DNA from 4 places in the Tatumella terrea genome. Region 3 is predicted to be linked to each of the others. Evidence: predicted binding sites of a transcription regulator. Region 3 holds the regulator's gene; each other region holds the start of a gene.
The links. The regulator PurR, encoded in region 3, represses purine synthesis genes. The targets are predictions, from matches to a motif close to CANGCAAACGTTTGCNTG.
Positions count from the first base shown of each region.

Region 1: a site for PurR is predicted at 1,126-1,143, ahead of serA (phosphoglycerate dehydrogenase). Genes of this name have one in related genera too.
Region 2: a site for PurR is predicted at 1,308-1,325, ahead of purT (formate-dependent phosphoribosylglycinamide formyltransferase). Genes of this name have one in related genera too.
Region 4: a site for PurR is predicted at 1,381-1,398, ahead of purM (phosphoribosylformylglycinamidine cyclo-ligase). Genes of this name have one in related genera too.

Region 1 covers NZ_BAAAFX010000013.1:165,303-168,577, reverse strand. The annotation lists gene ABD035_RS08900 (LysR family transcriptional regulator ArgP) at 1-192, opposite strand, end outside; gene rpiA (ribose-5-phosphate isomerase RpiA) at 381-1,046, shown strand; gene serA (phosphoglycerate dehydrogenase) at 1,283-2,521, shown strand.
Region 2 covers NZ_BAAAFX010000018.1:38,767-42,041, reverse strand. The annotation lists gene purT (formate-dependent phosphoribosylglycinamide formyltransferase) at 85-1,263, opposite strand; gene ABD035_RS13420 (S9 family peptidase) at 1,541-3,275, shown strand, end outside.
Region 3 covers NZ_BAAAFX010000006.1:278,801-282,075, reverse strand. The annotation lists gene ABD035_RS04330 (C40 family peptidase) at 1-797, shown strand, start outside; gene cydH (cytochrome bd-I oxidase subunit CydH) at 916-1,005, opposite strand; gene purR (HTH-type transcriptional repressor PurR) at 1,275-2,300, shown strand; gene punR (DNA-binding transcriptional activator PunR) at 2,310-3,212, opposite strand.
Region 4 covers NZ_BAAAFX010000014.1:148,906-152,180, forward strand. The annotation lists gene uraA (uracil permease) at 1-379, opposite strand, end outside; gene ABD035_RS11170 (hypothetical protein) at 376-516, opposite strand; gene upp (uracil phosphoribosyltransferase) at 593-1,219, opposite strand; gene purM (phosphoribosylformylglycinamidine cyclo-ligase) at 1,461-2,501, shown strand; gene purN (phosphoribosylglycinamide formyltransferase) at 2,501-3,151, shown strand.

The DNA of each region.
Region 1 (3,275 bases), on a different contig from region 3:
CTGACCCTGTTCGGTCGGGCGGGGAGGAACAGTGCGGACCAGCAGGGGCTGGCCAAAAAGATTCTCCAGCTGTTTAATGCGCTGTGAAACAGCGGACTGAGTAATACATAACTTTTGTGCAGCGCGTTCAAAACCCCGCTCTCGTATCACTGCATCCAGGGCCTGAAGGGTTCGGTAATCCGGGCGTTTCATGGGTATTTTCTCCCGGTTGCAGGGAAAAGATATCCCCGGTTAAGTTCACTGACGCGCACTAAGATGGTCTCTCCGTATATTTGCTGACGGTTTTATAAAACATAGGAACTTGCCGGCAAGAGTAGGTTTTTTTTCTTTTGCTTGCTTTATACTACGCTGACGAACAGTGCGTACAGGTTTAACATATCATGAGCCGTGATGAATTAAAAAAAGCAGTGGGTCAGGCAGCGCTGAAGTATGTCCGTCCCGGAACGGTAGTAGGCGTGGGTACCGGCAGTACCGTTGCTCACTTTATTGATGCATTAGCCACTATGAAACATGACATCGAAGGAGCCGTCTCCAGCTCTGAAGATTCGACGGCAAAATTACTGGCCTGTGGGATCCCAGTCATCGACCTGAATAATGTCGACCAGCTCTCGGTGTATGTTGACGGTGCAGATGAAATCAATCCGCAAATGCAGATGATCAAGGGCGGTGGTGCGGCGCTCACCCGCGAGAAAATTATCGCCGCCGTCGCAGAGCAATTCATCTGTATTGCCGATGCCAGCAAACAGGTCGATGTGCTCGGGCATTTCCCGTTACCGGTCGAGGTGATCCCGATGGCCAGGGCGTATGTTGCCAGAGAACTGGTGAAAATGGGTGGATTACCCGAATACCGGCAGCATGTGGTGACAGATAACGGCAATATCATTCTCGATGTTTACAACCTCAGCATTGTGAATCCGGCTGAGCTTGAGCGTAAAATCAATGCATTACCCGGTGTAGTGACCGTCGGATTATTTGCGGCCAGGGGCGCAGATGTAGCGCTGATCGGTACGGAAGGCGGTGTGATCACCCTGAAGAAAGGCGTCTGAGAGGCGTCTTTTTTTTTAGTTAATTTTAGTGATTTATATCACATTTAAATAAGTAACTGATAAATTCTTCTTTCCTGCAGACGTAATCGTTTTCTTTTTATCGAAATCTGCTGAAACCGCAGTGCGGGCAGACTGAAACCGGGAACGGGTTTCTGTTGCCCGTCGCGGAAATTTTGTTATGTTGACAGAAGAAATGCTTATATTCGTCTCAATATCGTCAACCATAAGGTCGGGCAATGGCAAAGGTATCACTGGAAAAAGACAAAATTAAGTTTCTGCTGGTGGAAGGTGTTCATCAGACAGCGCTGGATAATCTTCGTGCAGCGGGCTATACCAATATTGAATTTCATAAGGGTGCACTGGATAGCGAATCTCTGAAAGAATCGATTCGCGATGCACACTTTGTCGGGATCCGCTCCCGTACCCACCTGACCGAAGACGTATTTGCGGCCGCAGAAAAATTAGTGGCGGTCGGTTGCTTCTGTATCGGGACTAATCAGGTTGATCTGGATGCCGCGGCAAAACGTGGTATCCCGGTCTTCAATGCGCCATTCTCTAACACCCGTTCGGTGGCTGAGCTGGTCATTGGTGAACTGCTGCTGCTGTTACGCGGTATTCCTGAAGCCAATGCCAAGGCTCATCGGGGGATCTGGAACAAGAATGCCAAAGGCTCGTTTGAAGCCCGTGGCAAAAAGCTGGGGATCATCGGTTACGGTCATATCGGTATGCAGCTGGGTGTGCTGGCCGAAAGCCTGGGTATGCATGTGTTCTTCTACGATGTGGAAGATAAGCTGCCATTAGGTAATGCGACGCAGGTAAAACATCTGAATGATCTGCTGGGGATGAGTGATGTGGTTACTCTGCATGTTCCTGAAACCCCGAACACACAAAATATGATCGGCACTGAGCAACTGGCGGCAATGAAAAAAGGCGGCCTGCTGATCAATGCCTCCCGCGGAACGGTCATTGATATTCCGGCGCTGTGTGAAGCGCTGGCAAGCAAGCATCTGAGTGGTGCCGCTATCGACGTTTATCCGCAGGAACCGGCCAGCAACAGTGATCCTTTTGTCTCGCCACTGTGTGAGTTCGATAATGTGATCCTGACGCCGCATATCGGTGGTTCTACCGAAGAAGCGCAGGAGAATATTGGCGTGGAAGTATCCGGTAAGCTGATTAAATACTCTGATAACGGTTCAACGTTGTCAGCAGTAAACTTCCCTGAAGTTTCCCTGCCAGGCCATGCCGCCAGCGCCAGCCGTTTGCTGCATATCCATGAGAACCGGCCGGGCGTACTGACCGCAATCAACCAGATTTTTGCCGAGCAGGGCATCAATATTATGGGGCAGTATCTGCAGACGACGCCGTATATGGGCTATGTGGTTATCGATATTGACGCCCCGCAGGATGTCGCCGACAAAGCGCTGCAACTAATGAAAGGTATTCAGGGTACGCTGCGTGCCCGTCTGCTGTACTAAGATGCCAGATGCAGTATCCAAAAGGCGGGGAAACCCGCCTTTTTTGTCGCTGTAATCCGGTATCGGGCGCGACGTCGACTGGCATTAACAGGACCGGGCAAAGGGCGCATGGCCGCGCCCTCTGCACTCCGGGCCTTGCGACAAGCCTGCCCGCCGCTGCGCGGTACCTTCGCTTACTTATATGTCCTTTACGGACCGGTCATGATTCGCTCCTGCTCAGCATGATCTCTCGCCGCGTCCCTGCGGCTCGTCCTGGACACATTCGCTCGCTCAGCGGTGCGATGTCGCGGTAAGTCTCCGGGTGTGGGTCCGGTGAAAACCGGAGGATTTTTTTCTCAGGCCTGTGGCTAGTGAGTTCGGCTGTGGGTTTTTATGGTCAGACCGTGAATATTCCGTTCGGCTGTGGTCTTTTATAATCAGGTCGTGAGTGTTCCGTTCGCTTTATGTTAAGGCAGGCTGCCTTAGCCCCGCCGGGGGCGACCGGGCAAAGGGCGCATGGCCGCGCCCTCTGCACTCCGGGCCTGGCGACAAGCCTGCCCGCCGCTGCGCGGTACCTTCGCTTACTTATATGTCCTTTACGGACCGGTCATGATTCGCTCCTACTCAGCATGACCTCTCGCCGCATCCATGCGCCTCGTCCTGGACATATTCGCTCGCTCAGCGGTGCGATGCCGCCCTACCTGTGGTGCAGGCATCCGCGGAAAAGTGAGTGTATTTTTTGCAGTAAAAGAGAGGCTGGCAGGTTATAGATATC
Region 2 (3,275 bases), on a different contig from region 3:
CATTACTGGCAGGCAGGCAGGAAAGGGTGAGGTGCCGGCCGGAAATTTCCGGCCGGACGGCGACTCCCGGGCCCCGGGAGCGGATCAGCCGTTGACGGTTACCGCCCGGGCGGCGGCAATGGCTTTGCTGACAGCTTCGTCGGTCGTGGTGGCACAGGCCAGTGCCACACCCATACGACGCCGGCCGGCCACTTCCGGTTTTCCGAATAAACGGAGTTGTCCCCCGGCAGACAGGGCCTGATCTACCCCGGCAAAGCGGACGTCACTACTGTTCAGTTCAGGCAGGATCACGGCGGAAGCCGCCGGACCATACTGACGGATGGCGCCGACCGGAAGGCCAAGGAAAGCACGGACATGCAGGGCAAACTCTGATAGATCCTGGGAAATCAGCGTTACCATACCGGTATCATGTGGCCGCGGAGAGACTTCGCTGAAGATAACCTCATCACCGCAGACAAACAGTTCCACACCAAACAGTCCATAACCTCCCAGTGCGCCGACCACAGAAGCGGCGATTGTCTGAGCACGTTGCAGGGCTGCCGGGCTCATCGCCTGAGGCTGCCAGGATTCCCGGTAATCGCCGTCTTCCTGACGATGTCCGATGGGGTCACAAAAATGGATCCCGTCTGACGCCTGCACGGTGAGTAACGTAATTTCAAAATCGAAAGCGACAACCGCCTCCACAATCACCCGTCCGGCCCCGGCGCGGCCGCCTTCCTGTGCATAATCCCAGGCCTTTTCTAGTCCGGCAGCATCACGAATAAAGCTCTGACCTTTACCGGAGGAGCTCATTACCGGTTTGACAATACAGGGAAAACCGATGTCCTGTGCGGCGGCAAAAAAGGCCTCTTTACTGTCGGCAAAGCGGTAACCGGAGGTTGGCAGTTGCAGCTCTTCGGCTGCCAGACGACGGATCCCTTCACGGTTCATGGTCAGTTTTGCCGCCCGTGCCGACGGCACCACGCGCTGTCCCTGCTGTTCCAGTTCCAGCAGAGTATCGGTGGCAATTGCCTCAATTTCCGGTACTACATAATCCGGCTTCTCTTTAGCGATGATCTCCGCCAGTGCTGCACCATCAAGCATATTGATGACATAGCTACGGTGCGCCACATGCATTGCCGGGGCATCCGCATAGCGATCGACGGCAATCACTTCCACTCCCAGTCGCTGGCATTCCAGCGCCACTTCTTTTCCCAGTTCACCTGAGCCTAATAACATTACGCGCGTAGCTGAAGGACGCAGTGCCGTGCCAAGAGTTACCATTGTTCCACCCATTAAATCTGATCATAAACACGGCGGGCAGTATAAACGAAAACGATTGCGCAGGCATTAACGGGCGATTTCTTTTTTATAATGCTACATTCAGCAGCAGAGGGCCGTGCGTATCCAGGTGACGTTGTCACATAAACGGGCAGACAGGCACCCGGCGGCGCGCAGAAATCGCCAGAATGATACCGTCATAGCCAGTCACACGCAGCCCGGGACCCTCCCTGAATGGCTGGCCCCGGTGGACAGGCCATACGATGACCAGGAAAAGAGAATGACAATACCTAAAGCAGCGAAACACCCCCATACCATGACCCTTCATGGCGAAACCCGTGTCGATAATTATTACTGGCTCAGGGATGACGAGCGCTCGGATCCTGACGTTTTGGCTTATCTGCAGGCTGAGAACAGCTACTGCCGGCAACAGCTATCCGACGTGGCGCCGCTGGAGCGGAAACTTTATGAAGAAATGGTGTCCAGGATCCCGCCAAAGGATCACTCGGTGCCTTATTGCAAGAATGGTTATCTTTATCAGCAGCGCTACGAAAAAGGGGGGGAGTATCCACTCTGGTTCCGTGCGGCCGATGAAGAGGGATTACAGCCGGACTGGCAATGTCTGATTGACTGTAATCAGCGGGCGAAAAATCATCCGTTTTATAATCTCGGGGCGCTGGATATTACCTCTGATAACCGGCTGATGGCGGTGGCTGAAGATTTTCTGTCCCGACGTCAGTATGAGATCCGCCTGTATGATTTACAGCAAAACTGCTGGCTGCCGGAGGTACTGACCGGGGTGTCGCCTTCGCTGATATGGGCCAATGACGGCAAAACCTTATTCTATGTCCGGCAGGATCCCGACACACTTTTGCCGTGGCAGGTGTGGCGTCACGAGACCGATACCCCGGTCACCGATGACCAGCTGGTGTATGAGGAATCGGATGATAGTTTTTATGTCAGCCTGGGGAAAACCACGTCCGAAGCGTTTATTGAAATCATTATCGATAGCACGACGACCAGCGAGATCTGGCTGGTGGATGCAGGACAGCCGTCCGCACCCGCCCGTTGCTTCCTGCCGCGCCGGGAAGACCATGAGTATGACCTTGACCACTATCAGAACCATTTTTATATCCGTTCAAATTCGGCAGGGATCAACTTTGCGTTGTTTATGGCAGAAGAGGCGACACCTCAGGAATCACACTGGCAAACCTTGCTGCCTGCCCGTGAACATCGGGTGCTGGAAGATTTTCAGATCTTCCGTGACTGGCTGGTCACCGGGGAACGTGAAAATGGACTGAGTTGCCTGACACAGTATCACCGCTTTCGGGATGAAACACGGGAGATTACCTTCGATGACCCTACGCGGGTAGCCTGGCTTGGGTATAACCCGTCACCGGAAACCTCACAATTACGTTACGGTTACTCGTCGATGACCACCCCGGCCACCACTTATCAGCTGGATCTGGACAGCGGTGAACGCCAGATCCTGAAACAATCGGCGGTCAAAGGCTTCAGCAGTGAACACTATCAAAGTGAATATCTGTGGCTGACCATGGAAGATGGCTGTCGTATTCCGGTTTCCCTGGTTTATCGGAAATCCCTGTTCTCACCAGGTAAAAATCCGTTACTGGTATACGGGTACGGGGCCTATGGCAGCAGTATGGAGGCAGATTTCAGCAGCAGTCGTCTGAGCCTGCTGGACCGTGGTTTCGTTTATGCGCTGGTACATATCCGTGGCGGCGGGGAGCTGGGACAGGCCTGGTATGACGCCGGACGTCTGGCCAATAAACAGAACAGCTTCAGCGATTTTACCGGTGCCACCCGGCAGTTGCTGGCGCAGGGGTACGGGGAGGCTACCCGCTGCTACGCTATGGGCGGCAGTGCAGGCGGGTTACTGATGGGCGCGGTGATCAATCAGGCACCGTCGCTCTATCATGGCGTTGTTGCACAGGTGCCGTTTGTGGATGTGCTGACCACCATGCTGGACGAGAGTATTCCGCTGACCACCGGTG
Region 3 (3,275 bases):
TGCGTTTACTTATCACGCTTTTTATTCTTGCTGTTGCACAGCTGTTTTTTAACGTCGCCGAAGCTGCGCCACGTTCTGCTATTAATGTCTCTCATCATAAAGCGACACGGAAAAATGTTACCGAAGATATGCGAAGAAAGCGCAGACCGGTGAAAGCCACCAGCTCACGGCATAAAACGCGTCAGCCCCTTAGCCACCGTGTAAAAGCCTTAGCCAGCCATCGCAAACTCAGAGAACATCCTGCCCGTGAAGAGCAACACCGCACCGCAGAACATCACCGTATTGAAAAGAAAGTTTACGGACGTCATCGCCCCGTTGCCCGTAAATCGAACGCCCGCCCGTCAGAGAAACTGACCGCTATTCGTATGAGCAGTACGCACCGCATGCGTTATCAGAAAGCCCGTCAAACCGCCATGGTTAAACTGATGGACCAGCTAGGTAAACCCTATCAGTGGGGAGGCTCTTCGCCCCATACCGGTTTCGATTGCAGCGGACTGGTCTATTACGCCTATAAAGATTTGGTGAATTACCGGATCCCGCGTACCGCTAACGAAATGTTCCACCTGCGCGATGCCGCGCCGATCAAACGTAATCAGTTAGAAAAAGGCGACCTGGTGTTCTTCCATATTCATGGCCGTGAAAAGGCCGACCATGTCGGTGTCTACCTGGGTAACGGTAAATTTATTCAGTCCCCGCGTACCGGCAAAGACATACAGATCAGTGCCCTGAGCAACGAATACTGGCAGAGCCACTACATTGGTGCCCGCCGCGTGATGACCCCGACGACGGTACGCTAATTCAGCACCGGTTACCGGTCCTTCCGACAGAGGAAGCATAAAAAAGCCTGAACACTGTTCAGGCTTTTTTATTTACCGTCGCGGGACAGAAATACCCTCCCGGGGCCGGATGCATCCGTTAATGCATAATTGCAGTAAAACTGAATGCACAAATCATCAGTAATGCGACAACCGTGGTGGTCAGTGCCAGTTTAAGATCAGTATCCATTCGCTCCCCCTTATAAGCACAACAATTGTGTGGACATTATTATAATTACCATACTGTTGCGCAAAAATCTCGTTTTATTGGCGTGACCTTGCTAGAATTGCCGCCCTTCGTTGCGCAACGATGATGCGTGCTGAAATTTCGAGCGCGATTATCGTCCCGTCACAGGTCAATCGTCCCCCCTACATTACGAACGATTGCCTGAGTTCGGGCAAACGCAAACGATTAACTCGGCCAGCACAGAATAATGATAAACCCGGAGTAAGTATTGAATGGCAACTATTAAAGATGTGGCGAAACGCGCAGGGGTTTCCACCACTACCGTTTCACATGTCATTAATCAGACCCGCTTTGTTGCGGAAGACACCTGCAAGGCTGTCCGGGAGGCAATTAATGAATTGCATTATTCCCCGAGTGCCGTCGCCAGAAGTCTTAAAGTGAATAACACCCGGACCATAGGACTGCTGTCGACGTCCCTGGAAGCCCCCTATTTTGCAGAGATCATCGAAGTTATCGAGAAAAAATGTTTCGAGAACGGTTATACCCTGATCCTCGGAAATGCCGATAATGATCTGAAAAAACAGCGTGCTTACCTGTCGATGATGGCCCAGAAACGGGTGGATGGTCTGCTGGTGATGTGTGCGGAGTATCCGCAGGACTTACTGGATATGCTGGAACAGAGCCGCAATATTCCGATGGTGGTCATGGACTGGGGCGTTTCCCGCGGGGATTTTACCGATACCATTCTGGACAACGCTTTCCAGGGCGGATATATGGCCGGACGCTATCTGATCGAACGGGGTCACCGTGATATCGGCTGTATCCCGGGGCAGATGGAACGCAACACCGGAGGCGGACGCCTGTCTGGCTTCCTGAAAGCATTACAGGAAGCCGGTATCACCCTGCGTGACGAATGGCTGGTACAGGGCGATTTTGAACCGGAGTCCGGCTATCAGGCCATGCAGCAGCTGCTTGCGCAACCCCAACTGCCGACCGCGGTGTTCTGCGGCGGCGATATTATGGCGATGGGTGCCATCTGTGCTGCCGATGAACAGGGATTACGCGTCCCGCAGGATATATCGATCATCGGCTATGATAACGTGCGCAATTCACGTTACTTCACCCCGGCGCTGACCACTATCCATCAGCCGAAAAGTGAACTGGGTGAAAAGGCACTGGATATGTTGCTGGACCGCATCGTCAATAAACGCGAGGAGCCTCAGACCATTGAGGTCAATCCACGGCTGATTGAGCGCCGTTCGGTGACGGATGGGCCTTTTGTCGATTATCGTCGCTAAGCGCCACGTTTATTCCCTCAGCCACTCCTGATTCAGTGTGTCAGTATCCCCGAGGTAGTCGAGGATCCAGCGTAAGGCCGGTGAGCTACGTTCCCCGGCCCAACTGACGCAACAGGGGCTTTCCGGAAACGGGGCGGGTAACTGTAATTCTCTGGCCTCGCCGTGGGATAACAGCGGCCTGGCCAGATGGCCCGGCACCATGGCGACACACAACCCAGCCCTGACGCAGTCGAGACCGGTTTGCCAGTCCGGCACCGGCATACGTCGCTGATTATCCAGTGACCAGGTGATACGTCGGGGTAAGGCCCTGGACGTATCTTCCAGCATCAGTGAGGGCCAGGCGCGCAATTTCTCTTCTCCCGGCGGCCCCCCTGTCGCCAGAGGGTGATCGGCACTGACAATACAACGCCAGTTCAGGTGCCCCATATCCCGGAAGTCAAACCGCCCGGTCACCGGCACGGCACGGGTTGCACCAATAGCCATATCCACCCTGCCATCGGCCAGCGCATCCCATACACCATTAAACACTTCTTCACTGATGTGCAATTCAATATCCGGAAAATGGCGATAAAAGTCAGTCACCAGTTGCTGCATACGTTGCGGTTTAACAATCCTGTCCACGGCGATACTGACCTGTCCACGCCAGCCGTTCGCCAGTTGCTGACACTGACGACGGGTAGATTGCATTTTTTTGATAACCCCCCGGCTTTCACGGATAAAATGTTCCCCGGCCGGGGTGAGGATCACATCCCGGTGATGGCGCTCAAATAAGGGAACCGCCAGCCATTCCTCAAGCTGCCTCACCGTGTAGCTAATGGCCGACGGCACGCGATGCAGCTCTCTTGCCGCCGCACTGAAGCTACCATTCCTTGATACCGCATCCACCACTTCAAGTGCATATTCAGACCACATAATGACCTTTCAAAATTTTTAAACGTTAATCGCAAATATTACCGATTCACAACAGGCAATGCA
Region 4 (3,275 bases), on a different contig from region 3:
CCCCCATGGCTGCCGGAGGAAACATCACATTCAGCCAGCCGGTGCCGGCTTTTTTGACAATGAATGCCACCAGACAAAACAGGACCCCGCACAGAATAAAGCCGCCCAACGCCAGGTCATATCCCTGAGGTAACAACAGTAATACGGGGGAAATAAACGCAAAACTGGACCCGAGATACGCCGGAATTTTGCCTTTACAGATAAACAGATACAGTAAAGTGCCCAGGCCATTGAAAAGCAGAATGGTCGCCGGATTAACGTGAAACAGTATCGGTACCAGAACCGTCGCCCCGAACATTGCAAACAGATGCTGCAGGCTTAACGGGATAGTTTGCAGCAAAGGTGGTCTTTCATTCACTTCTATCGTACGCCGTGTCATTCCTTCATCCCCTTCATTTTTATTTTTACCGGACATAAAAAAACCGACATCACGTCGGTCAGAACAAACAGAATAGTGCCGGTCTCTTCCGGCGAAAAAAAAGTGCGGTCACTGCGGGCCAGAAAAGCCGCGGTCATCAGGCCCTGCCTGCATCCGCGGCTTCCGGCGGAGGAAAACAGTCTCCTGCCCCTGCCCCTGCCCCGCATTCCGGGCTTACTTAGTCCCGAAAATTTTATCGCCCGCATCACCGAGCCCCGGAATAATGTATCCGTGCTCATTCAATCCCTGATCGACCGACGCGGTATACAGCTCGACATCCGGATGCGCTTTTTCCAGTGCTGCTATCCCTTCCGGGGCCGCGACCAGCACCAGAACTTTGATGGATTCACAGCCAGACTGTTTCAGCAGGTCAATGGTGGCAATCATCGATCCCCCGGTTGCCAGCATCGGATCGACCACCAGCGCCATACGTTCTTCTATATTGGAGACCAGCTTCTGGAAGTAAGGCACCGGCTCCAGGGTTTTTTCATCGCGATAAACCCCGACCACACTGATCCTGGCGCTCGGAACATGTTCCAGCACACCGTCCATCATGCCCAGCCCTGCCCGCAGGATCGGAACCACGGTAATTTTTTTACCCTTGATCTGATCAATTTCTACCGGACCATTCCAGCCTTCAATCGTCACGGTTTCTGTTTCCAGATCAGCCGTCGCTTCATACGTCAGCAAGCTTGCGACTTCAGAGGCTAATTCACGAAAGCGCTTAGTACTGACATCGTGTTCACGCATCAGGCCTAGTTTATGTCTGACCAGGGGGTGTCTGACTTCCACGATCTTCATTATTCTTCTCCCGGAAAGTGTTGAGCTAAAAAAAATCGTCGGATTATAGCGCTTTTTACGGATGGCCGATACTGACTTAACGCAAATCTGAGGCGCAGACTTTCCGGAAAAACAGAATCAGACACCGGGGGTATGCTCAGTGAAGAGAGGTGAACAACAGACTCGCAAACGTTTGCCTGCACTGCTAGAATACCCACGCTCTATTTAAACCACCAACCGCAATTCGCGTGGGGAATCTGCAGTGACCGACAAAACCACTCTCAGTTATAAAGATGCCGGTGTTGATATTGATGCCGGTAATGCTCTGGTTGACCGTATTAAAGGGGTTGTGAAAAAAACCCGCCGCCCGGAAGTGATGGGAGGCCTCGGAGGCTTTGGTGCACTTTGTGCCTTACCACAAAAATACCGCGAACCGGTGCTGGTTTCAGGTACCGACGGTGTGGGAACAAAATTGCGCCTGGCGATGGACCTGAAACGCCATGATCACATTGGTGTTGACCTGGTGGCCATGTGTGTCAACGATCTGGTGGTACAGGGTGCTGAGCCCTTATTTTTCCTGGATTACTACGCGACCGGCAAACTGGATGTCGATACCGCTGCCGCCGTGATCACCGGGATCGCCGAAGGTTGTTCGCAGTCCGGATGTGCACTCGTCGGCGGTGAAACGGCTGAAATGCCAGGCATGTACCACGGTGAAGACTACGATGTCGCGGGTTTCTGTGTCGGGGTGGTGGAAAAATCAGAAATCATTGATGGCAGTAAAGTCAGTGAAGGGGATGTGTTACTGGCCCTGGGCTCAAGCGGCCCGCACTCAAACGGATATTCTCTGGTCCGTAAAATTCTGGAAGTGAGCCAGACCGACCCGACCGTGAAACAACTGGAAGGCAAATCTCTGGCCGATCACCTGCTGGAACCGACCCGTATTTACGTCAAAAATATCCTTAGCCTGATTGAGCAGGTGGATGTGCATGCGATAGCCCACCTGACCGGTGGCGGCTTCTGGGAAAATATCCCGCGTGTCCTGCCGGAAAACACCTGTGCGGTCATCGATGAGTCCAGCTGGCAGTGGCCGGCCGTATTTAACTGGTTACAGCAGGCAGGGAATGTCAGCCGCCATGAAATGTATCGCACCTTTAACTGTGGTGTCGGTATGGTCATTGCGCTGAGCCCGGAGAACGCCGATAAGGCGCTGCAATTATTGCAGGATGCCGGAGAAAAAGCGTGGAAGATCGGGGTAATTTCAGCCGCGGAACCTTCTGCAGAGCAGGTCATTATCAAGTGATGAAAAAGCTGGTTATCCTGATTTCAGGCACCGGCAGTAACCTGCAGGCGATTCTGCATGCCTGCAGGTCAGGTCAACTGGCGGCTGAAATTACCGCAGTCGTCAGTAACAAAGCCAGCGCAGGGGGCCTTGACTATGCCCGTGAGGCCGGTATCCCTGCCCTGTCACTCGACCCGGCCGCGTTTTCTGATCGTCAGCAATTTGACCGTCAGCTGATGGCGGCAATTGACAACTTTCATCCGGATCTGGTCGTCCTGGCCGGATATATGCGTATTTTAAGTCCGGAATTCGTTGCCCGTTATACCGGACGGATGCTTAATATCCATCCTTCTCTCCTGCCGGCGTATCCCGGGTTACATACTCATCGCCAGGTGCTGGAAAACGGGGACCGTGAACATGGGTCTTCCGTGCATTTCGTCACCGAGGAACTGGATGGCGGACCGGTTATCCTGCAATCGAGGATCCCGGTTTTCCCTGGTGAAACAGAGCAACAGTTACAGGCCAGAGTCAAAGCCGAAGAACACTCGCTTTATCCGCAGGCTATCCGCTGGTTCCTTGAGGGGCGGCTGGCGCTGCGTAATCATCAGGCCTGGCTGGATAATATCCCTCTCCCGCCCGGCGGCTACTCTCCGGAACACGCTGTTCGTTAATCTCTCTGCGCTGCCTTCCGGCAGCGTTATTCTTTTCATCTGCCGGCAAACCGCTGACCGCCCCGAAGGAAACTGACCAGTATTGGACATTTCTGCCATATTCTCGCCATAATGTTACGAGACA